One region of the Metabacillus mesotrionivorans genome, then DNA from elsewhere that is predicted to be linked to it. Evidence: riboswitches for the same ligand, from Rfam matches in the RefSeq annotation. Region 1 holds a riboswitch; each other region holds the start of a gene.

The links. A riboswitch is a leader RNA that binds a small molecule or an ion and turns the genes downstream of it on or off. The one in region 1 is predicted to bind cobalamin.
Region 2: linked by a shared signal. The riboswitch ahead of metE (5-methyltetrahydropteroyltriglutamate--homocysteine S-methyltransferase) and the one ahead of ACTSEZ_RS16675 (ribonucleoside-diphosphate reductase subunit alpha) in region 1 are both predicted to bind cobalamin.
Region 3: linked by a shared signal. The riboswitch ahead of ACTSEZ_RS05770 (cob(I)yrinic acid a,c-diamide adenosyltransferase) and the one ahead of ACTSEZ_RS16675 (ribonucleoside-diphosphate reductase subunit alpha) in region 1 are both predicted to bind cobalamin.
Region 4: linked by a shared signal. The riboswitch ahead of ACTSEZ_RS08840 (DUF4430 domain-containing protein) and the one ahead of ACTSEZ_RS16675 (ribonucleoside-diphosphate reductase subunit alpha) in region 1 are both predicted to bind cobalamin.

Annotation. Positions count from the first base shown of each region.
Region 1 covers NZ_JBQMFF010000007.1:12,142-19,622, reverse strand. The annotation lists gene ACTSEZ_RS16690 (anti-sigma factor) at 1-468, opposite strand, end outside; gene ACTSEZ_RS16685 (RNA polymerase sigma factor) at 461-1,024, opposite strand; gene ACTSEZ_RS16680 (ribonucleotide-diphosphate reductase subunit beta) at 1,207-2,250, opposite strand; gene ACTSEZ_RS16675 (ribonucleoside-diphosphate reductase subunit alpha) at 2,268-4,538, opposite strand; cobalamin riboswitch at 4,724-4,906, opposite strand; gene dat (D-amino-acid transaminase) at 5,113-5,970, shown strand; gene nhaC (Na+/H+ antiporter NhaC) at 6,005-7,381, opposite strand.
Region 2 covers NZ_JBQMFF010000002.1:303,833-311,313, forward strand. The annotation lists gene ACTSEZ_RS06400 (3D domain-containing protein) at 1-686, shown strand, start outside; gene ACTSEZ_RS06405 (TetR/AcrR family transcriptional regulator) at 759-1,370, opposite strand; gene ACTSEZ_RS06410 (peptide MFS transporter) at 1,946-3,439, shown strand; gene metE (5-methyltetrahydropteroyltriglutamate--homocysteine S-methyltransferase) at 3,483-5,747, opposite strand; cobalamin riboswitch at 5,895-6,085, opposite strand; gene ACTSEZ_RS06420 (GNAT family N-acetyltransferase) at 6,156-6,935, opposite strand; gene ACTSEZ_RS06425 (ATP-binding protein) at 7,056-7,481, shown strand, end outside.
Region 3 covers NZ_JBQMFF010000002.1:163,975-171,455, reverse strand. The annotation lists gene ACTSEZ_RS05780 (M20 family metallo-hydrolase) at 1-615, shown strand, start outside; gene ACTSEZ_RS05775 (Dph6-related ATP pyrophosphatase) at 701-1,399, shown strand; cobalamin riboswitch at 1,434-1,616, shown strand; gene ACTSEZ_RS05770 (cob(I)yrinic acid a,c-diamide adenosyltransferase) at 1,745-2,287, shown strand; gene ACTSEZ_RS05765 (cobyric acid synthase) at 2,271-3,788, shown strand; gene cobT (nicotinate-nucleotide--dimethylbenzimidazole phosphoribosyltransferase) at 3,793-4,842, shown strand; gene ACTSEZ_RS05755 (ABC transporter substrate-binding protein) at 4,874-5,848, shown strand; gene ACTSEZ_RS05750 (FecCD family ABC transporter permease) at 5,811-6,872, shown strand; gene ACTSEZ_RS05745 (ABC transporter ATP-binding protein) at 6,889-7,481, shown strand, end outside.
Region 4 covers NZ_JBQMFF010000002.1:747,404-754,884, forward strand. The annotation lists gene ACTSEZ_RS08820 (RsiX family anti-sigma factor) at 1-674, opposite strand, end outside; gene sigX (RNA polymerase sigma factor SigX) at 671-1,207, opposite strand; gene ACTSEZ_RS08830 (cob(I)yrinic acid a,c-diamide adenosyltransferase) at 1,325-1,903, opposite strand; gene ACTSEZ_RS08835 (ECF transporter S component) at 1,984-2,499, opposite strand; gene ACTSEZ_RS08840 (DUF4430 domain-containing protein) at 2,512-2,925, opposite strand; cobalamin riboswitch at 3,076-3,267, opposite strand; gene ACTSEZ_RS08845 (ATP-binding protein) at 3,345-5,150, opposite strand; gene ACTSEZ_RS08850 (response regulator transcription factor) at 5,147-5,869, opposite strand; gene ccsB (c-type cytochrome biogenesis protein CcsB) at 6,106-7,281, opposite strand; gene resB (cytochrome c biogenesis protein ResB) at 7,302-7,481, opposite strand, start outside.

The DNA of each region.
Region 1 (7,481 bases):
TTCGCTCAGCTGATCATCAACCGGTGCAAGTGCAACCTGTTTTTGCAGATCATCGATACTAATGTTTTCTTCCGGAGACTCATTTTCCATCTGAGTGAAAAAATAAGCATTTCCGAGCAATGATGCAAACAGCAGAGCTGCAACAGACGGGAGGACAAATCGATTTGGCCGTTTTTCGGACTTGATTTGAACCGGGAGGTTTACCAGGTTGTTCCGGTCATCTTTATTTTGCTCAACAGCAGCAGAATCAGACTCAAACACATTTCCGAGAATCCTCTGTTTCATTTCCTGTGGAGGCTGAACCGGTTCAGAGAGATAAGGGAGGTCTTCGGTCAGAGAGGTCAATTCCTGAAGTTCTTCTCTGCAATCAGGACATGACTCCAAATGAGCTTCAAACTCGGCTTTTTCTTCCGGCGGTAAACTTTCACTAAAATAATCGTACAGCTTCTCACACATTTGGCTACTCATCCATAACCCTCCCTTCTTTTTCAAGCATGCTCCTCAAGTGTTTCAGCGCAAGCCTGATTCGTCCTTTAACAGTTCCAAGCGGAATCTGGTACACATCCGAGATCTTCTGCTGGGTAAATCCTTTAAAATAGAAAAGTTCTATCATCTGCTGCTGGTCCTTTTTCAGTTTGGCCACAGCTTCTCGTAAAATCTCGCCTTTTTCCATCCATTCAACCTCATGTTCGACTGACTGTTCAGGAGTGGAAACAGAATCCTTTTCTAATATTTCGACGGTGTCCGTCTTTTTATGTTTGCGGATCAGGTCGATGGCCTGATTTCTTGTGACGGTTAATAGCCAGGAAGTGAATTTTCCTTTGCTGCTGTCATAGACACGGTTCCCGTGCCACAGCTTCATAAAGACATCCTGAAGAACTTCTTCAGCGAGGGTATGATCATGAGTAATGCGGAAGGCAAAAGAGTAAAGCAGCTTTTCGTAGCGGTCGTACATAGCTTCCAGAGCATCTTTGTCTTTCCTCAGGATCCTTTCGTACAGTATAGCGTCGTCGTTTACTGTCATCTCCTAATCTCCTCTAATTTAATCAGACATTCATCTAAATTAAAGAATATCATTTTTTGTCGCAAATTGGAAAGCGGGAGATGGTTTTTCCTGATGTAAAGCTAACGGAAAAAAATTGAATTTGTATCACTGATTTCTCAAAAAAAAAAAACGCCGTTAAGGCGCTTTTCGTCATAAGTGATTTACAAGTCATCAAACCCGTTGTCAATCGAATTGACTTTCGTATACTGTCTGGACTTTTGCTCGAAAAAATCGGATTTCCCAAGGTCAACTTCCTCATAGGCCTTGATCCATTTCAGCGGGTTTGTCCGGTTGGCTTCAAACGGGCGCTCAAAGCCAAGCTGATTGCACCGGACGTTTGCATAAAACTTAATATAATCTTCCACATCCTGCATATGGATGCCGTCTATTTTGTTTCCGATAATGGTGCGTCCCCACTCGATTTCAAGGGAGGCTGCTTCTTTAAAGGTTTCCTGAACAAATGCTGCCAGATCAGCCGTATCATATTCCGGATATTCGCGGAGAATTTCCTTGAAGATTTTCACGAACAGATCCACATGAATTTGCTCATCCCGATTAATATAGTTAATCATCGTGGAAGTGGCGACCATTTTCTGATTGCGTGCGAGGTTATAGAAATACGCAAATCCTGAGTAGAAAAAGAGTCCTTCAAGAATAACGTCATATACAATGGATTTCAGCAGATTCAGCACATTCGCTTCTTCCGCAAAAGCCTGATAGCCGCTTGTCACAAATTCATTTCTCTTCCGCAGCGTCGGTTCGCTGCGCCAGTATTCAAACACTTCATCCTGAACATGCTTTGGAACAATGCTAGACAAAACATATGAGTAGGAATGATTGTGGATGACTTCCTGCTGGGCAAGCATAATCATCAGGGCGTTTATGCTTGAGTCTGTTATATACTCAGCTACTTTTCCTGCGTAGTCCGTCTGGATGCTGTCAAGAAGGGCGAGCAGGCCGATGATTTTCAAAAATGCCTCCTGTTCGTCGCCGGAAAGCTCTGGAAACTGTTTAATGTCCCCTGACATATTGATTTCAAACGGCGTCCAGAAATTGGAGAGCATTTTTTTATATTTTGCATAGGCCCAGGGATAAGATACGTCGTCCCAGTTTAAAACGTTTGAGCTCCTCCCGTTAATGATGGAAGTTGAACGGTTCGGCGCAGAAGCGTCCATGATCGGACGCGCATTCAATGAGTGTGTCATATGCCATCTCTCCTTTATCAGCTTGCGCAGGATTCGCAGTCTTCGATCTCGCTTGATGTTGACCGGACATAGTAAGTGGTTTTAAGGCCCGCTTTCCATGCGGTCAGATGCAAGTCCAGCAGCTCTTTTGCTTTTATGGTGTTGCGGACGTAAAAGTTAAATGAGACAGACTGATCGATGTGCTTTTGTCTGGCTGCGTTCTGTTTAATGCTCCACATCTGGTCAATCAAATAGGCTGATTTATAAAACCAGGTGGTTTCAGCATTCAAGTCCGGTGCAGTAACGGGGATTTTGTAGTCTTTTTTCTCTTCAGAGTACATTTTTTGAAAAATCGGATCGATGCTTGCCGTGCTTCCCGCGAGAATGGATGTTGAAGCATTCGGGGCAACGGCCATTAAATAGCCGTTTCGAATGCCGTTTTCTTTGATTTTTTCTGAAAGCTCATCCCATGGCATAGAGTCAGGTGTATAGTTTCTGTTCTTAAAGTAGTCGCCGGTATGCCAGTCTGAGCCTTCAAAGACAGGATAGGCGCCTTTTTCCTCTGCAAGCCTCATGCTTGCCTGAATGGTGTAAAAGGCTATTTTCTCATATAGCTCATCTGCAAACTGAACGGCTTCTTCGTCTTCCCAGCGCAGGCGCTTGAGCGCAAGCAGGTGGTGCCATCCAAAGGTTCCGAGGCCGACTGCGCGGTACTTTTTGTTTGTGAGCTTGGCCTGAAGAACGGGAATATCATTTAAATCAATGACATTATCGAGCATTCTGACCTGGATTGTGATCAGCCGCTCCAGCACATCATCTGACACAGCCCGGGCAAGGTTGATGGAAGAAAGGTTGCACACAACAAAATCTCCCGGAGTTTTAACGGTAATGATTTTGCCGTCCTCTGTGTACTGTTCATCCATTGTTGTCGGGCTTTGGTTTTGAGTGATTTCTGTACAGAGATTGCTGCAGTAAACCATTCCTTTATGCGCATTGGGGTTTTTCCGGTTCACTTCATCCCGGTAAAACATAAAGGGGGTTCCTGATTCAAGCTGGCTTTTCATAATGCCCTTCATAATGTCAATCGCAGGAACCGTGGTTTTTGAGAGCTCCGGGTGATTGGCGCATTCCCAATATTTTTCGCGGAACGAACCTGAGCCAACTTTCTCATCATAGTAATCTTCCAGCGAGTAACCCATGACTTTCCGTACTTCATGAGGGTCGAACAAATGCCACTCTCCTCGGTTTTCTGCCTGTTCCATGAACAGGTCCGGCAGGCATACGCCGGTGAAGAGGTCATGCGTCCGTAAACGCTCATCACCATTGTTCAGCTTGGAATCAAGGAATGAAAAGATATCCTTGTGCCAAACGTCAAGGTAAACGGCAATCGCGCCTTTTCTTTGCCCGAGCTGATCCACGCTTACCGCCGTATTGTTAAGCTGCTTCATCCACGGGATGACACCGGATGACACTCCTTTAAAGCCTTTAATATCACTGCCGCGGCTGCGGATCTTCCCGAGATAAACTCCGATGCCGCCGCCTGATTTTGAGAGATTGGCAATGTCTGTATTGCTGTCAAAGATGCCCTGCAGGCTGTCATCAACTGTATCAATAAAACAGCTGGACAGCTGTCCGACAGGCTTTCCTGCGTTTGACAAAGTTGGAGTCGCAACGGTCATATACAAATTGCTGAGTGCCCAGTAGGCTTCTTTTACAAGCTGAAGGCGGTGTTCCGTTTCTTCCTTTGCCATCAGCGTCATGGCGATGACGAGATACCGCTCCTGGGGAAGCTCATAAACCGACTTGTCATAATCTCTCGCAAGATACCGGTCAGAGAGTGTCCGCAGCCCGATGTATGTAAAAAGCTTGTCTTTGTCATGGTCGATGACTTGCGAAAGCTGCTCAATTTCTTCTTCGGAATAAGAATCAAGAAGATGTCTGCTGTAGATGCCTTTTGCCGTAAGGGTTTTGATCAGTGACAGGAAGGTGCCGCCCCCTGATTTCCTGTTGAATGCAGCTTCTTTATAAAGCTTTTTAAGATAAATCCGGGCACAGAAATAGGTCCATTCCGGCTGCAGCTCACTGATATTTGAGAGGCCTTCGAGAATAAGCAGGTTGGTCACCTGAGAGGCAGAACAGACAGTGCGGCCTTCCATGCTTTGAACAGCTCTTTCGGTGTATGTACGGAGGTCAAGCTCTTTAAAATCTTTTCCGGTTTCAGAAATAAAGTCAGTCAGTCGCTCCTGTGAGAACGGGGCTTTTTCGTTTGTCAGTTCGTTTACAATGATAGTAGTCATTTTGGTTGCCATAAGACATCCTCCTCATTTATAGTTCGGATTTTCGTATAATGGTCCATGATCTTTCAGGGAAATTACTGCGGAAAATCAAAAAAACCGCCCATGAGAACATGAGCGGATCAAACGATAGAATAAGAGGGTGCACGCATCCCTGTTACTGGCCATCGTTTCATCTCCTCAGTCCCCGAAGAATTCGAAACTTCTGCAAATCTAAGGCAGGTCTCCTGACTTGTGATCACTCTGCGCTGAGTCCTTCCCATACATTTCTCTCGTACAGTGGTATTCCCAGTTCGTCACACTTACAGTTGCGGGGACAGTTCCGGATTTGCACCGGATTCCCTTTTAAGCCAACATGTTGGCACCTTGATTTGCTGTTAATTTCAATATGTAGTATTTTAATTTAAGTGAATAATCAATATGTTGTGTCATTTGATATTCTCATCATAAATGACACGGGGTGAAATTTCAACTGAAATCTATGAAAATGTCGAAAGAAAAATAGAAAACCATTTTACAGTTCAGCGTGTTTCATCATACCATAGGTTTAAGGGCAGCTTACACTAAGTCTTAAAAAAGGAGATTTATCATGTACATACTTGTTAACGGTGAGTATAGGAAGCGAGATGAAGTTTCGATTGATCTTGAAGACAGGGGCCATCAGTTCGGTGACGGGGTCTACGAGGTCATCAGAGTGTATGATGGAGCATATTTTGCGATGAAGGAGCATATGGAGCGGTTCATTCGAAGCGGAAAAGAAATTAAAATCGCCCTTCCATATACGATAGAGGAGCTGACGAATCAGCTTGAAGAACTTCTCCGCCTGAATAAGACAGAAGACGGCGGTGTTTATATGCAGGTAACAAGAGGAGCTGCCGCTAGAAAGCATCTGTTTCCTGGCAAGGATACGGTTCCTGAATTAACGGCCTATCCGATTCCATGCTCAAAACCCGTAAAAGAGCAGGAGGAAGGAATTTCTCTCTGTCTGCTTGAAGACGTGCGCTGGCTCAGATGCGATATCAAAAGCTTGAATCTTCTCGGAAATGTCCTTGCGAAACAGGAGGCACATGACCGCGGGGCTTATGAAGCGCTGCTTCACCGAAGCGGCATGATTACGGAGGGGTCATCCTCTAATTTCTACGGGGTGAAAAATGGAAGTGTGTTTACCCATCCTGCGAATAACCTGATTCTGAATGGTGTTACGAGAATGAAAGTAGAGGAGCTTTGCAGACAGAACGGAATTGAGTTTCTGGAAGAAAGACTGAACACAGACGGTCTTGCCTCTCTCGATGAAGCTTTTATCACCTCTACGACCAGTGAAGTGATTCCTGTAATAAAGGTTGATGAAAGAAAAATTGGAGAAGGAATACCCGGACCTGTCACAAGAAAGCTTCAAAAGCTGTTTGATGAACTGATTGCAATTGAAACGAAAGTGGTCGAGAGATAATAAAAATCCCGCCTGGGTAAGGCGGGATTTTCTGCTAGACTGTATGTTTCCGGGCAGGAAGGAATCCAAACAGGATAGAAAACAATGGAGACAAATAGAGAAAGAACGCAAATGGCAGATACGAAATGACGTCGACACCAAGTGTCTGCGCGAAAAAGGCCCCGCTTACTCCCCAGGGAATAAGGGGATTGATCAGTGTTCCGGCATCTTCAAGGGATCTTGATAAATATTTCTTTTCAACGTTCAGTTTTTCATAGGCCGGTTTAAACGACTGACCTGGTATGAGTATGGACAAATACTGTTCTCCCGTTACGAGATTAACTCCGATTGAAGAAGAAATGGTTGCAAGGATCAGCTGCCCTTTGACTTTGATTCTCTCAATCAATCCGTTTAATAAAGTCTGAATCAGCTGCATTTTATCCATCAATCCGCCTAAAGCAAAGGCGATCATGATCAGCGAAATGGACCACATCATAGATTGAAGCCCGCCGCGGTTCAGCATTTGCCGGACGGTTTCCTGCTGAATATCAAACACTGTTCCATTTTGCAGAACAGCTAAGAGACCGGAAAGATTTGTCCCGTCCTGAATGAGGAGACCTGTGATGCCGGCAGTTGCTATGCCTGCAGCAAGAGCAGGAATAACAGGTACCCTGGAAATGGCAAGACCAATCACAATCAGAGGAGAGATCAAAGTCCATGGACTGATTGTTACGTGCTCCTTCATGATCGTCATAATTTCTTTGATGTTATCAAGTGTCGCTGCGTCAGCCGCAAGTGTTGTCCCCATATACCAGAAAAGAACAGCTGTTATCGCATAAGCTGGAATTGTTGTCTTTGACATATGGCGGATATGTGTGAAAATATTGACCTCGGCCACACCGGAGGCAAAGTTCGTCGTATCTGACATCGGCGACATTTTATCACCGAAGCATGCTCCGCAAATAACAGCCCCTGCAGCCCATTCAACAGGAACTCCTGCAGCAATCGCCACTCCCATAAGAGCAACTCCGACTGTGCTGACCGTTGTAAAACTGCTGCCCACAAGGCTTGAAATAATGGTGCAGCATATAAGAGTCAAAATCAGAAGGTACGCCGGATCTATGATGGACAAAGCAGCTATCATAACAGTCGGTATCGTACCGCTGAACATCCAGGCTCCAATAAGGATTCCGATAAGAGCCAGAATAATGATCGGCTGAACACCGGATTGAATGCCTTTTACAATTCCGTCCTCAATATCCTTCCAGGAGTACTTATATAGGACTGCAGCGCCGCTGAGAAAAACAAGGCAAAGCATCAGCGGAAGATGCGGTTCTGTTTTTAAGTAAAATAAACTGATGAAAATAATGCCGATCATCGATAAAAATAGAATCACTGAACCAGTGAATGAGAGTGATTTTGATTGATTCATAAATTGAAATTCCTTCCTTTTATACTTAAACGCTTTTATGCTTTTGTGCATAAAAGTATTATATCAGTCTATTGATCTATGTCAACTGGTGATAAAAGTA
Region 2 (7,481 bases), on a different contig from region 1:
AGCAGCTGGCACTTGCAGCAAGCGGCGCCAAGCTTGAGGAGGCTCTCCTTCAAAGGCAGACGCAAATGGCTTCGCTTAAAAGCGAATATGAAAAGATCTCAGCCGAGGTAACCCTTGCAGAGCAGGAAAAAAGCGTCCTGCAGTCACAGGTGAAAGCGATTGAGACAAGCATCAAAAAAGAACAGGATGCAGCAAAAGCACGTGCGGCTAAAGCCCTTGCAGAACGGAAAAAAGAAGAGGCTGCACAGGCAGCTGAAGCAAGTGCACGTGCGGAAGCCGAGAAAGCGCGCAAAGCGAGAGCAGCAAAGGCTGCTCCGGCAAAGAAGCAGACCGCAGCAGTCCCGGCAGTGTCCAAGCCTGCTGAAAAACCTGTGCAGGAAAAGCCTGTTCAGGATGAAAGCAAGGTTTTCTATGTTACAGCTACTGCTTACAGTCATGAAGATACAGCAAGCGACTTCACGGCAATCGGCATCAACATTAAAGAAAATGCCAATATGAAGCTGATTGCAGTTGATCCGAAAATCATTCCGCTTGGCAGCAAAGTCTGGGTGGAAGGTTATGGGGTAGCCATCGCAGGCGATACAGGCGGCGCCATCAAAAATCATAAAATTGATGTACTGATGCCTAACAGTGCTGAAGCACGCAAATGGGGCCGTAAAACGGTAAAAATTGAAATTCTTGATTAAAAAAGAGAACCCGCGGGTTCTCTTTTTTGTGTTATAAATATTCTATTTAAATAGCAAATTATTATACTTATTCTATTTATGGACAAGAACAGGTTCCCCTTTAAACAGCCTTTTCATCATGCCATGAAACTGTTCGAATTCAAATACATAGTCTGATCCGCCGTGTATATTTCTCATTCTCAAACCGGATGCCATGACCACAAGGAACTCCGCTGCCTGACCGGCGGCCACTTCTGAAGAGATAACGCCGTTTTTCTGTCCGGACAGAATCCAGAACCTTGAGAACTCTACCATATAATGATCAAATGCTCTAAGTGCATTCCGTGCTGTCTTAGTGTCGTTCCGTCCAGTAAAGTACAGCAGAATCTGATTGACAATGCCCGAGGAATCGTTCATCGCAGAAAAGCTTTCAGCCAGGACAATCGCCGGATCCATCATATCCTCCCCGCTGCTGCCCATCCTTTTTAAAAAGGTTTCATTTGTTTCTTGTATTTTTTCCTCCAGCACCATCGCCAGAAGATCATCTTTGCTTTTTATGTAATGGTAGATTGCCCCCTTGGACAAGCCTGTCCTGTTCATAATCATGGACAAAGTCGTTTTTGAGCAGCCGACTTCGTCTATCAGCTCTGATGCAGCATGGAGCAGAGCTTTTTCAGAGCGTAATCTTCTTTCAAATTGCTTCATATTCCGACACCCCCTTCACTCATCATAAAAACAGACTGCCGGTTTGTAAAGTAGTTTTCTGTCTTCTTTTGATTGTTTTTGTCATTGCATCTTTTTAACTATTACTCCCGCAAAATTTGTTGTTTTTGCACTTTACCCGTTCCTTTCCGCTCCAGGAACTTGCTTTCCACTGGGAGTGCCTGAAGCTTCCTCGCTGCGCTTGCGGGATCTTCCGTGCCCTCTTCATCCCGTAGAAAAGCGGAAGCGTCCGTTTTGCTCGGGCAGTCAGAACAAAATCCCCCGAAAAGTCCGGGTCCCGCCTTTTTGGGGGATTTTGTTCTGACAGAGGAGCCTGAGCGCTGCAGCTGGACAAGGAGTCAAGTTCCTTACACTTCAGTCCACTAGAGTTTTATGCATGTATTCCAAGATACAAAGAACCTGCAATTATCACAAGAAACCAAAAATTGTCTCATATTGGCATGAATGTTAAGTTATTTCAGAAAAATAGTATAAATAGCAATTTTGGTGATTTTTTTTGACAATTCAATTTTAATAGTAGTATTATTATACATGGTAAAAAGGAGGCTTCTTGTAACATGTCATCACTTGACAAAGACAAAATTGTACAAAGTGTACCGCAAAAAGGTTTTTTCGGTCATCCTAAAGGATTATTCACCCTTTTCTTCACAGAATTCTGGGAGCGTTTTTCCTACTACGGGATGAGAGCAATACTTCTGTATTATATGTACTACTCGATGAAAGACGGCGGCCTTGGTCTTGATCAGCCGACTGCCCTTTCGATCATGTCCATTTATGGATCATTGGTTTATATGTCTGGAATCATCGGAGGATGGATTTCCGACCGATTGCTCGGCAACACGAGAACCGTTTTTTACGGCGGCGTTCTCATTATGCTGGGCCATATTATTCTTGCGCTGCCAGGAAGCATTCCGGCATTTTTTGTTTCCATGTTCTTTATCGTAATCGGAACAGGTTTGCTTAAGCCGAATATTTCGAATATTGTGGGTGATCTCTACAGCAAAGAAGATAACCGACGCGATTCCGGTTTCAGTATTTTCTACATGGGAATCAACCTTGGCGGTCTGCTTGCACCGCTTATCGTTGGTACTCTCGGACAGAAATACAATTTCCACCTTGGATTCGGAGTTGCAGCAGTAGGTATGTTCCTTGGACTTGTTGTGTTCATGCTTACGAAAAAGAAAAACCTTGGACTTGCCGGAACGGGTGTTCCAAATCCGCTTACTCCTGCTGAAAGAAAAAGCGTTTTCGGCAGATTGGCGATTGGACTTGCCGTCATTCTTGTTTTAGGTGCTGTATCCATTTCTACCGGTTACCTGACGATTGACCGCTTTACATTCATGATCAGTATTCTTGGTATTTTGATTCCTGCAGCATACTTTATTGTGATGTACCGCAGCCCGAAATCAACAGATGTTGAGCGATCACGCCTGATCGCATATATTCCTCTGTTTATCGCGGCAATGATGTTCTGGGCAATCCAGGAACAGGGTGCAACCATTCTTGGTGCTTATGCTGATAAACGCACACAGCTGACGTTCGGAAGCTTTGAAATTCAGTCATCCTGGTTCCAGTCGCTGAATCCGCTGTTTGTTGTTCTTTTGGCACCGCTTTTTGCTTGGCTTTGGATTAAGCTTGGAAACCGTCAGCCGTCGACATCCAAAAAGTTTGCTTTTGGACTTTTCTTCGCCGGGTTATCATTCCTGGTCATGATTATTCCAGCTTATACAAACGGCACAGATACACTTGTTCACCCAATGTGGCTTGTGCTCAGCTTCTTCCTTGTTGTTCTTGGAGAGCTTTGCCTGTCCCCAGTCGGATTATCAGCAACAACCAAGCTTGCTCCGGCTGCTTTCTCAGCGCAGACCATGAGTTTATGGTTCCTGACAAATGCATCGGCTCAAGCAATCAACGCACAAATCGTTAAATATTACACACCTGAAACCGAAATTGCCTACTTCGGAATTATCGGCGGACTCGCCATTCTTTTAGGGGCAATCATGCTGATTCTTTCACCAAAGATTCAAGCGTACATGAAAGGTGTAAGATAATACGCAAAAAAAGCCTGTCCTTAAACTGGACAGGCTTTTTGCATTAAACGGTTGTCTCTTGAACGGCTTTCTCTCTGCAGACCTTCGCAGCTCTCACCATAATCTTCAGTGCCTCAACGGCCTCTTTTTCCCCTCTTGTTTTGAGGCCGCAGTCAGGATTCACCCAAAACTGGCCAGAATCGAGCACCTGCAGTGCCCTTTCAATATTTCGGATCATTTCCTTTTCAGAAGGGATGCGCGGACTGTGAATATCATATACGCCAAGGCCAATTCCCTTACTGTAGGAGAATGTTTCAAAAGAACGAATCAGTTCCCCGTGGCTTCTTGAAGTCTCAATGGAGATGACATCTGCATCAAGCGCATCAATTGCTTCGATCATGTCGTCAAAGCTTGAATAACACATATGTGTATGAATTTGCGTCTCAGGTTTCACAGAAGCTATTGATCTTTTAAAAGCAGTGACGGCCTCGTCCAAATACTGTTTCTTCTTTTCCTGTTTAAGCGGAAGACCTTCTCTAAGTGCAGGTTCATCTACCTGAATCATGCCGATTCCTGCTCTCTCTAATGCTTCAACCTCTTCCCTCACGGCGAGAGAGAGCTGATTTAACACTGCTGCTCCAGGTACGTCAGATCTTACAAAAGACCAATTTACTATTGTAACCGGTCCGGTCAGCATTCCTTTTACAGGCTTGTCAGTCAGCTTTTGGGCAAAAAGGGTTTCTTTTAGTGTCATCGGCTCCTTAAAAAACACGTCCCCGTAAATAAGAGGAGGTCTTACGCAGCGTGAACCGTATGACTGCACCCACCCATTTGAGGTGACAGTCATCCCTCCAAGCTTTTCACCGAAATATTCAACCATGTCTGTCCGCTCGAACTCACCGTGAACGAGGACATCAAGCCCCAGGTTTTCCTGGATATCAATCCACTTTTTTATTTCACCTTCAATAAACTGATAATAGTCCGCTTCTGAGAGAGTTCCTTTTTTATACTTCAGCCTAGCAGCACGCACTTCTTTCGTTTGAGGAAAACTTCCGATGGTTGTCGTCGGAAGCAGCGGAAGGCTGAATTTTCTTTGCTGCGCCTCTTTTCTTTGAACTGCTCCAACTCTGACAGTGCTGTACTTATCATATGAAGCATGTACAGAATGCCGGTTTCTCAAGTCTGAAGCCTCAAGATCTGCTATCCCTTGATCATAGGCTGAAAGGGTCTCTTCTTCAAAATTTAAAAATTTTGTCAGCAGGGTGATTTCATGCAGCTTTTCATCTGCAAATGCGAGCGCGTTTTTAACAAGGGGATGCAGAGCCCCTTCGCTCTCTGCTGTTACAGGCACATGAATCAGACTGCATGAAGGCTGAAGAATCAGCCGGTCTCTTCCGACCTCATCCAGAATTCGGTTTACCAGTTTGACTGTTTTCTGAAGCTCTGCCTTCCAGATATTGCGGCCGTCGATGACGCCTGCCGCAAGCACCTTGTCCTTTGGAAAACCGAATGCACTCAAATGCTCCAGCGTTTTGCCGCTGTCATGAACAAAATCCAGGCCTATGCCGTCAACAGGCAGCTGAATGAGCTGTTCATATTGTTCAGGACATTCAAAGTAGGTTTGCAGAAGAAGTTTTGCCCTGCCTAAGCCTTCTTTTATTGTTTCATAGATTTTCTTCGTTTTTTTCATAAAGGCTGCATCTGCTGCAGATGTAACGAATATTGGTTCGTCTATTTGTATCCACTCTGCTCCTTCTTCTTCAAGCTCCTTGAAAACCTGAACATATAAAGGGATGAGTTTTTCAAGAATTTCTTCTTTCTTTTCTCCTTTTGAAAGGGCTGTGAGAGTAAGCGGCCCGATAAGTACCGGTTTCCCCGTAATCCCGGTCTCATTCCTTGCTTCTTTATATAGCTCAAGCAAGCGGTTGTGGATAAGGCGGGGCTCTGTTCCGTCAAGCTCAGGCACGATGTAATGGTAGTTTGTGTTAAACCATTTTGTCATCTCTGATGCGACTTTGTCTTGGCTTCCCCTGGCAATCGCGAAATACGTTTCAAGTGATGATGGGTTCAGATCCCTGAATCTTTCCGGGATCAGGCCGAACATAACAGCCGTATCAAGTACATGATCGTAATAGCTGAAGTCGCCGACCGGCACTAGGTCAATGCCCGACTCGCGCTGTTTCACCAAATGAGAGAGCCTGATTTTCTTCATATCCAAATGAAACTCCTGCTCCGTCAGATCTCCTCTCCAAAACGCCTCAAGAAGCTTTTTCCATTCTCTTTTTTCGCCGATTCTCGGATAGCCAAGGTTTGAATTTCTAATTTTCATTGCGGTTCCCCCGTTTTCATAGTTTCTCAGCTCTAAACGCAAAAAAACTCTCCTTTTTAAAAGAGAGTTTAATGGACACAGCTAACTAGAGTTGAGACACAACAAAGGTTTCAACATACCGCATCACCCTCCCTATTTCGCGTAGGCTTAAAGTGCATACGACAGGCAGGTCTCCTGGCTCTGGTTCACTGCATGCTGCTGCCTTCCCATTCCATTTCAGAACAGTGGCTTTGTGCAGAATGCTCCCCATTACAGTGGCGCGACCGCACCGGATTTTCACCGGCTTCCCTTTTAAGCTTCCGCGTAAACGCGTCAGCACCCATCGCTTGTCAACATATTAAGAATATTTTTGTGATTGTTTTTAACAATAGCTGATGTTTCTCAATCTTGCAAGACATTTCTTATTATTCAGAAAGAAATTCCGATCACTTTCCATTTGGCAGTCTCATAAAATCCAAGCTTTTTATAAAGGTTTTCGGCATCCGGATTATTGTAAAATAAATAGAGCTCTCTTTCAGTTCCGAAATCACGGCAGATTCTCTCGATGACTTTTGAGGCATATCCTTTTCTTCTGTATTTTGTAGGAGTGGCAACGCCGGCAATAACAGCAGTCTTTTCGTGATCTGTAAAAATTCCTGCAGTTGCTGCCATCGTGCCGTTTTCCTCGACGTAATACACACTAAGCTTTCCAGAGAGGATGCTTTCATACTGTTCACCGGCAAAAAAAGCTTCATTTGGACCAGTCATTTTATATTCTTCCACCTGCATAAATAACCGGTAAAGCCTGCGGCATTCATCAAGACTTGTGATTTTGCAGACTTCGCCGGATACGCTGCCGGCTGCTCTATTATCGTATTTCATCATAACAGAGTCACTTTCAATCTCGGTTTTGACAATCTTTTTTAATGCCTCAATAAGTTCCTGTTTCCCAAAAATTCTCCTTATGCCGGTTTTCTGAATGACAGGAATAAAAGCTTCAATATCCGCAGGAATGACGGAACTGCAGAAGTATATTTTTTCAGGATAAACTATAAGCAAAGCCGTTAATTCAGGACCTTGATACTGACCGTAAACCCGGATCTGTTCATCCTTAAGATCTTCTGCTATCAAAGCGTTTACATCATGGTCTTTTTCTAAAAAAGCGGCAGCCTGTGATACCTGTTCTTGCTTCAGCAACTTTATCGCCATTTCTCATCTCCCGGGAAAAATTTTAGCCAGTCTATTAGAATATTCTAACATTTTCTTTCCGTTTGATATATATTTTAATAGAGAGGAAATTTCACTATTTGGAGAATTAGGTGTGTGCCCATGGAAATGAAGGATGTATTGTTAAATCTTTTGCTCGTTTTGTCTCCGCTTCTCATCATTCAATTATTGTATATGAGAAAAGAAACGAACAAGAAAATGAAAAAGTGGCTGTTTGCCCTTCTTCCTGCGCTTGCCATTGTCTTTAGCATGCAGTATCCCTTTATGATTGATGGAGAATTTTTCTTTGATTTCAGGCGAATTCCATATGTTATGGGGCTTTTGTATGGAGGATATCCACTTGGAATCTTTTTATTTATCGTCACAGTCGGAACAAGGGTGATTATTGGCGGCAGCGGCATATATCCGACAATTGTCATGGCAGGAATACTTGTTTTGTTAGTCCCGATGCTGTCTTCATATTATCTGAAAAGCAGGCTTAGAATAAAGCTCTGTCTAGTAGCTGCATTAGTTCTGGGCTCTCTGCTG
Region 3 (7,481 bases), on a different contig from region 1:
ACGGGCATCTCTGGCCCATTGTGGCTGACAGTTGAGCTTGAAGGCTTTGCAGGCCATGCCGGATCTGTGCCAATGCATATGAGACAGGATGCTTTAGTGGGAGCGGCAAAGGTCATCGTTGCCCTGAATGATCTCGCTTCAGAAGATCCATCTGCACCTACTGTCGGAACCGTCGGGAGCTTAAAGGTTTTTCCTGATTCACGGAACATCATACCTGAAAAAGTGATGTTTACGGTGGACCTCAGGGATATTCAAATGGAAAGAAGAAATATCATAGAGAATCAGTTGAGAAAACGGCTGCATCTGATCTGCGAGGATCACGGACTGACATATATCTTATCTGAAGACACAAACAGTGAACCGCGGTATTGCTCGGAAGACATTATGGAAATTATGAGGGCAGCAAGCAACGAGATCGGTCTGAATGCGCCTGAACTGATGAGCGGACCCTTTCATGATGCGCTCGCGATGTCTTATGAATGTGACTACGGGATGATTTTTGTCCGCTGCAAGGACGGCATCAGCCATAATCCGAAAGAGTTTTCAACGATGGAAGATATTTCGCTCGGAACCGAACTTCTATACAGGACAGCCTTAAAAATGGCAGTGAAATAAACAAAGCAGTCTATTTTTCTTTTTGACTAAACATTCTGAACCCATCATAATCAAGGCTATACTCTTGATGGGATGGTGGATGGAATTGAAAAAGAAAACAGCTGTATCCTGGAGCGGAGGGAAAGACGGATGCATGGCCCTTCATAAACTTGCAGCCGAGGGGCATGAAATCGCATGCCTTATAACGACGGTTCCGGCTGAAACTGGAAGAACATTCGGGCACGGAGAGAAAATAGATGCGATCAAACAGCAAAGTCTTGCGCTTGAAATACCAGTGCATTTTATATCATGCACCTATGAAAGCTATACGGATCACTTTATCGGTGCGCTGAAAGAGTTGAAGGAGCAATACTCCCTTACAGCTGTTGCTTTCGGCGATCTTTATTTGGACGAGCACCGGGAGTGGGGAGAAAAAGCTTCGGCCGAAGCAGGTCTTGAACCGCTTTACCCTTTATGGATGGAAAAAGAGAACGCCATACTTGCACTTCAGCAGTTTGCAGTCAGCGGATATAAAGCAGCTGTAATCAGAGTAAGGGATGACAAACTCGATCCATCCTGGCTCGGAATGGAGGTTAATCAGCCATTCATCGACCGCGCTTTAAATACAGACATCTGTCCGATGGGAGAGGCTGGTGAATACCATACTTTCGTCTACGACGGGCCGCTGTTTACAAAAAAAATCGACATTACGTTCGGGAACGTTCTTCAGCTGGAAACGACAAAGAGACTTGAGCTTGAGAAAACCAAATTAAGAGAAAAAACGACAAATTTAAAAAAATCTTGATGACTTTTCCAGTTTTATAGATTACAATGAACAAAAAATATGATTCTTTTAAAGTGCCTGAATACTCAGGATAATAGGGAAGCCGGTGGAAATCCGGCGCAGCCCCCGCTACTGTAAGCGCAGATTAAACTGAATTGCCACTGACTCTAATGTCGGGAAGGCTCAGGATCAAGATGAAGCGCAAAGCCAGGAGACCTGCTTTAATTGATTTTTGCTTGTTTTTCGGTGGGAAGAACGAGTCAGGACCCCTGTATGCGTTACTTCACTATGCTTATTTAGGCCTTGACTGTCTTCAGTCAGGGCCTTTTTATATTGGTTAAAAAGATGGGAGATGGATATATGGCGATGAAAAACGAAAAAGGAAGAGTGCTTGTCTACACAGGCAATGGAAAAGGAAAAACGACAGCTGCAATCGGTCTTGCTGTGCGGGCTGCCGGAAGACAAATGACCGTTTCCATTCTGCAATTTATTAAATCTCCTGAGCGGACATACGGTGAGAGAACAATTTTAAATGCTTTGCCCGGAGTCAGTATTCAGCAGCTCGGTGCCGGATTTACCTGGACCAAAACACCTGAGATTCACCGGGAAGCTTTAAAACAGGCTTGGATAACAGCAAAAGAAACCATTCTGAGCGGGGAAAGCGATGTTGTCATTCTTGATGAAATCAACAATGCCCTTGCCATTCAGACCTTTCCTGTGGACGATGTTCTTCCTCTTGAAGACGTCATTTTGACCATTCAAAACCGTCCTCTTCATGTCCACCTTGTCCTGACAGGCAGAAACGCCAAAAGAGAAATCAGGGAAATAGCTGATCTCGTCTCTGTGATCGACGTTGAAAAGCATTATTACGATGAAGGTGTCGACGCCATATATGGAATTGAATATTAAAGAAAATGGGAAGAAAAAGGCGCTCAGACTCATGATTCAGGGGACTCATTCGGATGCAGGCAAAAGCATTCTGTCAACCGCACTGTGCAGGATTTTCAGGCAGGACGGGTATAAAACCGCTCCCTTTAAATCACAGAACATGGCACTGAACTCATACATAACAAAAGACGGCAAAGAAATCGGCAGAGCCCAGGGAGTTCAGGCTGAAGCAGCAGGAATTGAAGCTGACACGGATATGAACCCGATTTTAATTAAACCTTCAGGAGAGATGGAATCCCAGATCGTTTTTCACGGCAGACCATTTGCTGTCATGAACACCGCAGTCTACCGGGAAGACTTTTTCAGCCTTGGTCTTGAAGCGATTAAAAAATCGTTGCACAAGCTGCTGACGAACTATGACGCGGTTGTAATCGAAGGGGCAGGTTCACCTGCTGAAGTCAATTTAAATGACAGGGAGCTCGTCAACATGCGCGTTGCAGAGATTGCAGATGCACCTGTTTTACTAGTGGGAGACATTGATAGAGGGGGTGTTTTCGCAAGCCTTGTCGGAACGCTTCAGCTCCTTCAGGAAAAAGACCGAAAACGGGTTGCCGGAGTTGTTATCAATAAATTCAGGGGAGATTTTGCCCTGCTTGAACCGGGGCTCCAATGGTTTGAAGAGTACACAGGAATACCTGTAGTTGGTGTTATCCCGTTTATATCAGATCTTGAAATCGATGGTGAAGATTCCCTCGTCCTCAATCAGTACTCCCGAGGCACAAATCTTGAAGGAGATTTGGATGTCGCCGTTCTTTCATACCCAAGACTGTCTAATTTTACGGACATTGATCCTCTGAGACTGGAACCTGATGTGAATATCCGCTTTGTCCGAAAAGCATCAGAATTTGGCCGGCCGGATCTAATTATTCTTCCAGGCAGTAAAAATACAGCTGAAGATTTGCGATTTCTAAAGGAAACTGGATTATTTAATAGAGTGCAGGCAGCCTATAAAATTGGCAGCCAGATCGTGGGGATATGCGGCGGGTATCAGATGATGGGAGAAAAACTGTTTGATCCAGAAGGCGTTGAATCCGGCATTAGAGAACAGGACGGGCTTGCCATTTTCCCTGTTTCAACTGTCCTGTATGCGGATAAGAAAACCGTTCAGACGGAAGGATCTTGTGCTGTCCCCGGATATGAGGATCTAACGCTTTCAGGTTACGAGATACACATGGGACAAACTTTGCTGTTAGATGACCCATCACCATTTTCAATCCAAAAAGGGACCGGTGAAGGGTACGCAAAAGAAAACGCAACGGGAACCTACTTGCACGATGTGTTTCACAATGATGCATTCAGATGGCGCTTTTTGAACAGGCTCCGCAGCAAGAAAGGGCTGCAGCCGATTGAGCGCTCGCTCTTCTTTCGCGAATTGAAAAAAAGAGAATTTGACAGACTTGCAGATCATGTAAGAGCTGCACTGGATTTAGATAAAATCTATGAAATCATGAAAAGGAGGTGAAAAAATGATAGATGTTTATCAGATTATTGATGCAATTAAACCAGTAAACAAAGCGAAAGGACAGGAGGCAGAAGCCTATATACAAACGCTGACTAAACCCGTAAACAGTTTAGGAGAAATAGAGCGATTGGCTGTTCAACTGGCTGAAATGACGGGAGAGGTAAAACCCGATATTTCCCCTCCAGGCGTGATTGTCTTTGCAGCGGACCATGGGATTGCTGAAGAAGGCATCTCTGCTTATCCCCAGGAAGTAACAGGGCAAATGGTCAGGAATTTCTTAACGGGCGGAGCTGCGATTAATGTGTTCACAAAGCGTGTAAAAGGGTTTCTTGAAATCGTAGACGCAGGCGTCAAAACAGATATACCCGGTGTCAGAGCGGAGAAAATCGGATACGGTACTAAAAATTTCGCAGCTGAACCTGCTATGTCGCGAAAAGATGCACTAAGGAGCATTCAAATGGGAATGAGTCTTGCGGAAGAAACCATTGAAAAGGGTGCAAAGCTGCTGATTCTCGGTGAAATGGGCATTGGCAACACAACGTCAAGCAGCGCCATAGCAGCTGCACTGACCGGAATCAAGCCTGAACATCTGACTGGAAGAGGCACAGGAATTAAGTCGAAGCAAATTGCCTTCAAGTCTGAAATCATCCGCAGGGCCCTCGAACTACACAGGCCGGATCCAAGTGACCCGATCGATGTTCTTTCAAAGGTTGGAGGATTTGAAATCGGCGCCATGACAGGAGCCATGCTGTATGCTGCTTACCGCAGAATCCCTGTGCTCCTGGACGGTTTTATATGCACCACATCAGCCCTTTTAGCTGCACACATATGTGAACATGCAAAAGACTATATGATTGCCGGCCACTTATCCGTTGAACCCGGTCATCTCCTGATTTTGAACAAACTCGGAAAAAAACCGCTTGTATCAATGGGTCTTCGGCTTGGGGAAGGGACTGGAGCTGTTCTTGTCTTTCCTTTTGTCCAGGCAGCTTCAGACATGATAAAAGAAATGGCGACATTTGATGCAGCAGGTGTTTCAAAAGAACACAGTTAAGAAAAAAGTCAAATAAAGGCGGAATAAATCTATGAAATCGACTACATATTTTACCCGAATAAGCCTTATCCTGATGCTTCTTGCAGGCATCCTCACAGGATGTGCACAGGGAGATCCAACAAAGCCTGCAAGCGGTCAGACAGAACAGGCTGAAAAACAAGATGCCTCCTACCCAGTTACGGTCACAGATGATGCAGGAAACGAAATAACGCTTGAAGAAAAGCCGGAGAAAATCGTGTCCCTGCTTCCGAGCACGACGGAAATCCTTTTTGCTCTTGGACTTCAGGATGAAATTGCCGGAGTTTCCGACTATGACAATTACCCGGAAGAAGCTGCAAAAATAGAAAAAGTCGGTGCTCAGGACTTGAATGCAGAAAAAATCATTGCCCTTCAGCCTGACCTTGCTCTTCTGCAGGAGTACCATGCACAAAATCACGGCGAAATCATCAAGCAGTTTGAAGCTGCCGGCATAAAGGTTTTTATCGTCGGTTCACAAACTTCATTTGATCAGGTTTACACGGCAATCAGAACAATTGGAAAAGCAACAGACACGCTGGATCAGGCAGACAGGATCATAAAGGACATGGAGGAGAAGGTTGCTTCCATAAAAGAAAAAGCCAAAGAAGTAAAAAAGCCAAAACGCGTCTGGATTGAAGTATCGCCTCAGCCTGAAATCTACACGACTGGCAAAGGAACCTTCATGAACGAAATGCTAGAAATGATCGGCGCAGAGAACGTCGCGGCTTCTGAAGAAGGCTGGGTCAAAATGGATGAGGAGAAAATCATCAGCAGCAATCCGGACACCATCATCACAACGTATGGCTACTATGTTGAAAACCCGGCAGAGCAAGTCCTTTCAAGAAGCGGGTGGAACTCCATTAAAGCCGTTCAGTCGAAACAGGTATTTGATGTAAACAGTGACCTGGTTACCCGTCCGGGACCGCGTCTTGCGGATGGAGCTGAAGAGCTTGGCAGACTTATCTATCCAGACATCTTCAAAAAATAAAAAATGGCTCTTATTGATTGGTGCTGTCTGCTTTGCAGCATGCAGCATCCTGTTAGGAGTTTTGGCTGGGGCGGTACAAGTGACCGTCCCTGATATTATAACTATTCTTGCCGGCAAGATCTTTCATGTACCGCTGTATGACGGAGGGCAGAGCACAGAAATGATTATTTGGGAAATCAGGTTTTCAAGGGTGATGCTTGCCTTTTTTGTTGGAGCCTCCCTATCTTTGGCGGGAGCCGCTTTCCAGGGGCTGCTGCAGAACCCGCTTGCAGACCCGTATACAATCGGTGTATCTTCAGGTGCTTCGCTTGGGGCAGTCATCATTATCTTTTTCCAGATTCAGCTGACATTCTTAGGCAGTTACACGCTCCCGGTAATTGCTGTCCTTTTCGGCATGATTACCCTGCTCATTGTTTTTGCTCTCACACAGCTTGCAAGCGGAAAGCTGACGAATGAAACCATTATCCTTGCAGGCATTATTGTCTCTTCTTTTATCAGCGCCTTTATCTCACTGCTGATTGCTCTCGTTCCGCGTGAGGACATCAGTCAAATTCTCTATTGGATCATGGGAAGTGTCTCTATGAGAGGATGGGGACATGTCCAGCTGATTTTCCCCTTTTTTGTAATAGGCGCACTGATGATCCTCTATCATTACAGGGAACTGAACAATTTGGCACTTGGCGAGCAGTCGGCACAGTTTGCAGGAATGAATGTAAAAAGGAAGAAAACAATCATTCTAATAGCCGCGTCGATTCTTACAGGGAGCGCCGTTGCGGTTTCCGGAGCCATCAGCTTTGTCGGTCTTGTCATTCCTCATCTCGTGAGACTGCTTGCAGGGCCAAACCACCGGCACGTTCTCCCGCTGTCTATGCTGGTTGGCGGCGGATATCTGGTGCTTGCAGATTTGCTTGCAAGATCCATCATTTCACCGAAGGAGCTGCCAATCGGTGTGATCACAGCCCTGATCGGCTCACCGATCTTTACTTTTTTGCTGGTGAAAAACCGGAAACAAAAGCACGGATGAGAAAGGAGGAGGCACTATGCTGCAAGTGATAAACCTTTCAGGAGGCTATGATGCAAAAAAAACAGTCATCCATGATCTTTCCTTCACCATTAAGAAAGGTGATTTCCTGGCGCTGGCAGGACCAAACGGCAGCGGGAAGACGACGGTGATTCGTTTAATCATGGGAGCGCTGCCTGTAAACAATGGCCACATCATTTTAGATGGAAAAAAGCTTTCATCCTACTCGCAAAAAGAACTTGCCAGAAAAACAGCCGTCATGACGCAGGAAAATCAATCAGGGCTTGATTTTACAGCAGAGGAAATCGTGATGCTAGGGAGATACCCTCATCAAAAAGGCATGTTTTTTAAAGAACATTCTGATGCAGACAGGAAAGCTGCTGAAAAAGCGATGAAACAGACGGCTGTCTGGCAGTACAGAAAAAGACCTTTTCAGGCGTTAAGCGGCGGAGAAAAGCAGCGTGTGCTTCTTGCAAAAGCTCTCGCACAGGAGCCTGAGCTTCTGCTGCTCGATGAGCCGACAAACCATCTGGATATGAAACATACAAAAGAGCTTCTTGAACTTCTGAAAACCCTGCAGAAGGAAATGAATCTGACCATCCTGGCCATCCT
Region 4 (7,481 bases), on a different contig from region 1:
TAATAGTCAGCCTGAGAGGCATCCTGCCAGCGGAAAGACTCTTCCAGACCTTCTGTAAAGAGTCTGTTTTCCGTTTCAGAGCTGGATGCCGCATAGGCATTGCCTTTTATGTCAACAGACATCCGCTCTTCTCCTGTTTCATAGGAGAGCTTTGTTCCTGAGAGTGCAGAAGGACTAAGCCCGGAGATTTCCGGGTCAAATGAAGACAATGCCGTTTCAAAAAGAGTCATGTACGAGTCAGAGGAATCGAACTGAAAACTGAGCGGTATCGTATTTTGCACCTGAAGATCTGGATAGGCAACCGTTACAATCGTCTGATTGTCATTTGTTCTTGCTACAAATGACTTTTTCTCAGGCTCTGGTGCAGACTTTGCTTCTAATTTCATGTCTGCGTTCTCTTCCGGCGCCTGGCCGCTTTCAACTGCTTTATCCGCACTTGATTCAGACCTGCTATCACTCATCTGGAAGTTCTGAAGGAAAAAGGGTGAAAGGATTAAAAGAATAAAAAGTGCGGCAATGCTTGCAAAAGCCGGTGTTTTCCACTGAACTTGCTTTTTGTGCATACGTTCCTGCAAACGGGTGTATATTTGCTGCTGCGAGCGCCGATCTTTGATATCCGGCATTGCTTGAAGCTTATCTGTAATCTGCTCATCGTTCCATTTTGATTGATTCATCCCTTTACTATTCCCTCCTTCCTGATCGAGTGTTCAGACAATTTATTTTTCAAAGCTTTCAGCGCTCTGTGCTGGGTCGTTTTCACTTTGCTTTCTGTAAATCCCAGGGCTTCTGCTGTATCCGAAATGGACATTCCCTGAATATACCTTAAGATTATGACGGCCTTCTGATCGACCGTGCATGTATCAAGCGTTCTGTATACCATCTGCATCTCTTCGTTTAAAGCGGCAATCTCCTCCGGAAGCGGCTGATGATCCCGTATTTGCTCACGGTCCCAGTCAAATGCTTCAAAGATGCGCTGTTTGAGTGTTTTCTGTTTGCGGAAAAAATCAATCGCAACATGTCTTGCAATGGAGAGGATCCAGGTTTTTTCACTGCTCCGTCCTTCAAAACTGCTGTGTGATTTTAATATTCGTATATACACTTCCTGAACGAGGTCCTCGGCCTGTTCACGATTCTTTACCATATAAAATAAGAACTGGAAAAGATCGCTGTGATATTTTTCATAAATCCTCTGAAAGGCCTCTTCCATGAACGAACCTCCAATCAATACATTAGTCGGAATGAAGAATAAAAAGTTACACATCTTTTACTATATCGGGATTGCATAGAAAAAGGAAGGCAGTTTCCGCCTTCCTTTTTAAAGAAATTATGACTCTTTCTTTTTAGTAAATACGATGGCACTTCTTTCATACTCCACATCTTTTGAACCGAGTCTGGCATTTGCCGCTCTAGCTGCCGCAAAGAAATAATCGGAAAGTCTGTTCATGTATGTTAAAACATGCTCATTGATTTCCGTTTCTTTTTTGAGCGAAACAATACAGCGCTCTGCCCTTCTTGCTACGGTCCTTGCCACATGGATGGCAGCAGCCGCCTTTGTCCCTCCAGGAAGAATGAATCGCTCGAGCGGAGGGGCTTCTGCTGTGTACGCATCGATTCGTGATTCAAGAAACTCAATCATGTCAGGAGTTGTTTTATAGGGATGTTTTTGCTTGCCGTGGATGACAGCAAGATCGCTTCCGCAGTCAAAAAGTTCATGCTGGATTTTTTCAAATTCCTGCTTCATGTCTTTTAGGGTATCATCGTTCATCCATGTCATGGCAAGACCGGTAAAAGAGTTTACCTCATCGATTGTTCCGTAGGCCTCTACCCTCAGATCATCCTTATCGACCCGGCCCCCGATAATGCTTGTTTTCCCTTTATCACCGGTTCTAGTATACAAATTCATATTCAGCAGCTCCTGTCCTTTGTTCTCAGACTGTCTTGCCTAAGCTATAAAGAAAGTCTCTCTCTTATTCTGCCATTATTTTATTGAAGTGTAACGCCATAATCGTTTTTATAGAGATAATACTGAAACGTTTTTTGCATGACCGGGTACAGCACGAGAAAGAAAATGCCGTTTCCTGCTGCATGCATCGTATCAAACGGGATTCCTGCAAGATAGTAGACAAGTCCATTTTCGGTCAGGACAAACATATTCAGAGAAACGATGAATCCAAAAAGATATCCCGCAAGAACGGCTGCCGGGGTAAAAACGAGAAGTCTGTTTCTTTTAACCGCTTTTCCAAGCAGGCCGAAGATTAAAGCCAAGGTCCCCCAGGCAAGCATCTGCCAGATTGTCCACATGCCCATGCCAAGCAGCAGATTGCTGAGAAAACAGCCAAGCACCGCGACGATCATTCCATTAACCGGTCCGAGCAGAATCGCGGTTATAAGAATTACGGCTGTCATCGGCTGCACATTCGGAATGAACTGAAAAGTCAGCCTGCCTACAACGGACAAGGCAATAAGCAAAGAGAGAAGACTGATTCTTCTCGTTGTCATTGTTTCTCACACTTATTCATAATTCCGCAGATCAAATTCAATCTTATCGCCGTCTTTCAGCTTAATGTCATTTGCTCCTGTCATAGCATCTTCCCCGTTTACAACTAAATGCCAGTATGTTTTGTCCGCTTCGCTCGCCTGGATGCCTTCAATTCCGTTGATAAAGCCTCCGGACTCTTCAATTTCAAAGTTTGCCTTCATTGCATCCATAAGGCTCTGGCCTTCTTCAAAAACCACTTCTTTTGATTCTACTTTCTCCGCCATTTCATTTTTAGTCAGCGTGACAGAGGCTTTCAGTTCCTCCGCCTGCTCTTCGCTTTCAGCAGCAGGTTTTGCTTCTTCTGTTTTAGGTTCCTCTGCCGCATTTCCGCAGGCGCTCATCAGTGCAAGAAGAAGCACTGCGAGAAAGCTGTAAAATTTGTTCATGATCCATCTCTCCTCTTGTTGTTGTGTATGTATTGGAATAGCAAAAAGCCCATCTGTTAGAAGATGGGCTTTTAAAAACGGCATAGAAGAAACTGCAGGCACTGGTGCCATAACTGTGCCGTTTCTATGCTCAAATCCCCGAAGAATAGTAACGTTTGAAAGAACCCGGCAGGTCTACTGACTCGTGCTTCATCCTCAAGCCTGCACCTTCCCGTCTGAATCAGTCATTCTGACAGTGGTCTAAAAGCAGGTATTGTCTGCACTTACAGTTGCGGGGACAGTTCAGGCATCTCACCTGATTCCCTATTAAGCAAAGTTTGCACCAGTTTCTTTTCGTATTCACTTTTATATCCAGCTTTTATTGTACCTAAAATGACAAGCGGCATCAACAGGTGTTTCGTATGAAACAAGAATATTCGTCACATTCTATCAGGAAAAACGTTTTTTCGAGGCAGATAGAAACTGAATGTGGTTCCTTCATTGACTTTGCTGTGCACATTAATCGAACCTGAATGGGCATCGACAATGTTCTTGGCAATCGCAAGACCAAGGCCTGTTCCGGAGCGGCCTCTCGTCCTCGCCTTATCTGCTTTATAGAAGCGTTCAAAAACAAACGGCAGATCTTCTTCGACAATTCCTGTGCCTGTATCCTTAACATCAACCTTTATTCCGCCCGCAACGGACTGCACCCCCACTTCAACTGTGCCGCCCTCAAGAGTATGCCTGATTGCGTTATCCACAAGATTCGTCAGAACCTGTTCAATTTTATCCGGATCAAGAACAAACTCAGGTTCGTCGAGTGCAAAACTGGAGGTGAGCGTAATATCTTTTTCCCTCGCAAGTCCCTGGAACTTGCGGTTGATTTTTTCAATAAATTCATTAATGGAAATGCTCTCAAGATTGAGGGTGATATGACCCGCTTCCATCCGGGCAAGATCGAGCAGATCATTGACAAGCCGTCCCATTCTGAGCGATTCATCGTAAATAACCTGGGCAATCTCTTTTTTCTCCTCATCCGAGCTTGCAATATCATCTACAATCGCTTCAGAATACCCCTGAAGCATGGCAATCGGCGTTCTCAGTTCATGGCTGACGTTTGCGATAAAGTCTTTGCGCAATTTATCAAGCCGGCGCTCTTCTGTCATGTCCCGAAGCACGGCTACCGCCCCCCGGACGTAAGACTGATTGTAAAGCGGGCTCATGACAAGCACCCAGCTTCTTCCCTGAAGGGTTACTTCCACGATATGCTCTCTTTCTGTGTTGACAACCCGCTGGAACAATTCTTTCGCTTCAGGAGGAATTTCTTCCCCCTCGTTTATCTGCATTTTTTGTTCATAGTACCATGACTGCAGGAAGCGTTCCGCAGGGGGATTGGTCACAAGAATGGTTCCATCAATATTAAGTGTGATAACCCCGTCTGCCATACTGCTCAGAATGCTCGTTAAGTGCTCTTTCTCCTGATTAAGAGCGTTGATGTTAAACTTCAGCTGTCTCCCCATCTGATTGAATGCAATAGCGAGCTCCCCGATTTCATCGTGGCTCAAAATCGGAACTTTTGTATCAAAATTGCCTCGTGTCAGCTCTTGTGTCGCCTCTCTCATTTTTCTCAGCGGATAGGTAATTCTGGTTGACAGGAAGAAGGCAAAAACCGTTGTCAGAATGATGGCTATACCTGCCGCAAGAAGAATGTATTTTGTCGTGTGCTCGGTTGTCTTTTGGACGGCCTGCAGGGACTGTGACATAAAAACGGCTCCGTCCTTGCCGTCACTTGTTTTATAGGGAACACCGACTACAAGCACTTCCTCCTTGTTTCCGGAGTTTTTTTGCTGTTCTTCCGGCAGCCGGGTGAGCTTGCTTACATTTTTCTGATCCTGGAACACCTTTGACAGCTCTCTGTCAGCGCGGATGTCCTCCATGCTGAAGGTTGGTGTGTTTTCATACTTTTTAGGAGAAAACCAGTATTCATTTTCGTTCTCGGCTATCACAATGCTAGTCAGTTCATCCGCAAGCTCCCAGGTAATGGACCTTGCAAGCTCCTGGTCTTCATGATTTTCCAAAATAACAGACACTTTATTGGCCAGCTGCGTCAGTTCATTTTCGGCTTCATCAACATGAAAGCTTTCAATAAACTGGAGCAGCAGAACAGTCAGGACAAACAAGACGAATGATACAAGAAGCAGAATGGTAAACCAAAGTTTACCGACTACGCTTTTCCAGAACATCATTCACTGCCTGCCTCAAACTTGTAGCCGACACCCCAGACCGTGACTATCATCGAGGCAGCATCGGGTGAAACTTTGCTGAGTTTCTCTCTCAGGCGCTTTACATGCGTATCAACCGTTCTCAAGTCTCCGAAAAACTCATACTGCCACACTTCCTTCAAAAGCTTCTCACGGTCATACACTTTGTCAGGCGTTTTCGCAAGAAAATAAAGCAGCTCATACTCTTTAGGCGTTAAGCTGACTTCTTTTCCATCAGCAAGCACCCGGTGAGCATCATGGTCAATGGAAAGATGCGGGAAAACAATGACGTTTTTCGCTTTTGTTTCTGTTTTAAGGAAAGAAGTCGTTGAAGAGCGTCTCAGCAGGGCTTTCACTCTTAAAACAACTTCTCTCGGGCTGAACGGCTTAACGATGTAGTCATCTGTTCCGACCTCAAAGCCCTGAACTCTATTCACTTCTTCCCCTTTTGCCGTCAGCATGATGATCGGGGTCGCTTTTTTCAGGCGCAGCTGTCTGCATACCTCAATGCCGTCAATGCCCGGCATCATTAAATCAAGCAGAATCAGATCATATTCTTCTGCAAGAGCCATTTCCAGAGCGTCGCTTCCGTTGTCGGCTTCTTCTATTTGATAGTTTTCACGTTCAAGGTACATCTTCAGCAGTCTTCTTATTCTGTCTTCATCATCTACAACAAGTATTTTATAGTTTGGATTGGTTTCCATAGAGGTTCCTCCCTTATTAGAAAAGCGTAAGCGGGCGTTCAGCTCCGGGAGCCAGATAAGAAATCACATAAAAAGTCCGGGTTTAGACTTTTTAGGGAATTTTGTTCTGGCAGAGGAGCTGGCCGCTGAAATGCGTAAGCGGCAAATCCGCCCGCCATTAAGAAAAAGAATGATTACTTCCTATTTTACCAAAAAACCTTCACTTTATAGGAGTGAAGGCTCTTTAAAAACGTATTTTAAGCGTAAGAATGCAATCCGGCAATGACAAGGTTCACAAAAATCAAGTTAAACATGATAATAGCAAAACCGATTACAGCAAGCCAGGCTGATTTTTCTCCCTGCCAGCCTTTTGAAAGCCGCAGATGGAGATATGCCGCATAAAACAGCCACGTAATCAGGGCCCAGACCTCTTTTGGATCCCAGCCCCAAAAACGGGTCCATGCAATCTGCGCCCAGATCATGGCGAAAATCAGAGCGCCTAATGTGAAGACCGGAAAACCGATTGTCACAGAACGGTAGCCAATTTCATCTACAAGGTCCAGGTTGACGTTTTTCGTCAGCGGCTGCAAAAAGGCGGATATCCGCTTTCTTAAAATCAGGCGCAGCGCACCGTACAGCAGCAACCCTGTTCCAAGCGACCAGATCACTGTATTCAGTTTTCGTGCTGAAATCAGAGCCGGAACTTCAACAGCAGCTTCCATTTTTCCTTCTGTCAGCAGTTCGCCTTTATGGGGACCAACTAAAGCAGGAAGGTTATAGACCATTTCTGCTTCCTGTTCGTTCTTATCCGTCCACTTATAAACAGCCTCATAATCCATGAATCTGAATGTGCTGGTAATCGCTATAAACGCAATTGTGGCAACAAGCGCATACATGACCGCTTCAAGCCAGAATGTCTTTTTGGATCTCACGGACTGATCGACTGTACGAATGAGATAAATGACTCCCGCAATAAAACTGATTGCAAGAATTGCCTGTCCAAGAGCCGCAGTGGTCACATGGATGTGAAGCCAGTTGCTCTGCAAAGCCGGAATCAGCGGAGATATGTCTGTTGGAAACATGCTTGCATAGGCAATCAGAAGCAAGGCAACAGGAAGTGTAAATAATCCAAGAACCGATACTTTATAAATAAAATAGAGGACAATAAATGCCAGAACAAGCATCATGCCGAAAAACGTTGTAAACTCAAAAAGATTGCTGACAGGAGCATGCCCGGAAGCCATCCATCTTGTAAAAAAATAGCCGGTCTGTGCTGCAAACCCGGCGATTGTCACCGCAATGCCTGCAGCCGCCCATTTCGTAGGCTTTTTATATTCTTTTCTCTTGTCGCGGATTGCTCCTGCAAAAAGAAAGGTTGCAGCCAGGTATAGAAAGAATGCTGCAAATAGCAAATTACTGCTTAAAGCCGCCACACCTTTTCCTCCTCATCGCTTTATTTCTCATCTGACTGGTCAGCCGGCTTTTCAATCACTGTTCCTTCAAGCACAGCTTCCATTTCCTTTTTAATGCCGTACCAGTTTTTATTGGTATGGCCTGCAAGGAGAATGGCATCCCCGTTCCGCCTGATCCAAATGCGGCGGTGATTCCAGTACATGCCCTGAGTGACACCGAT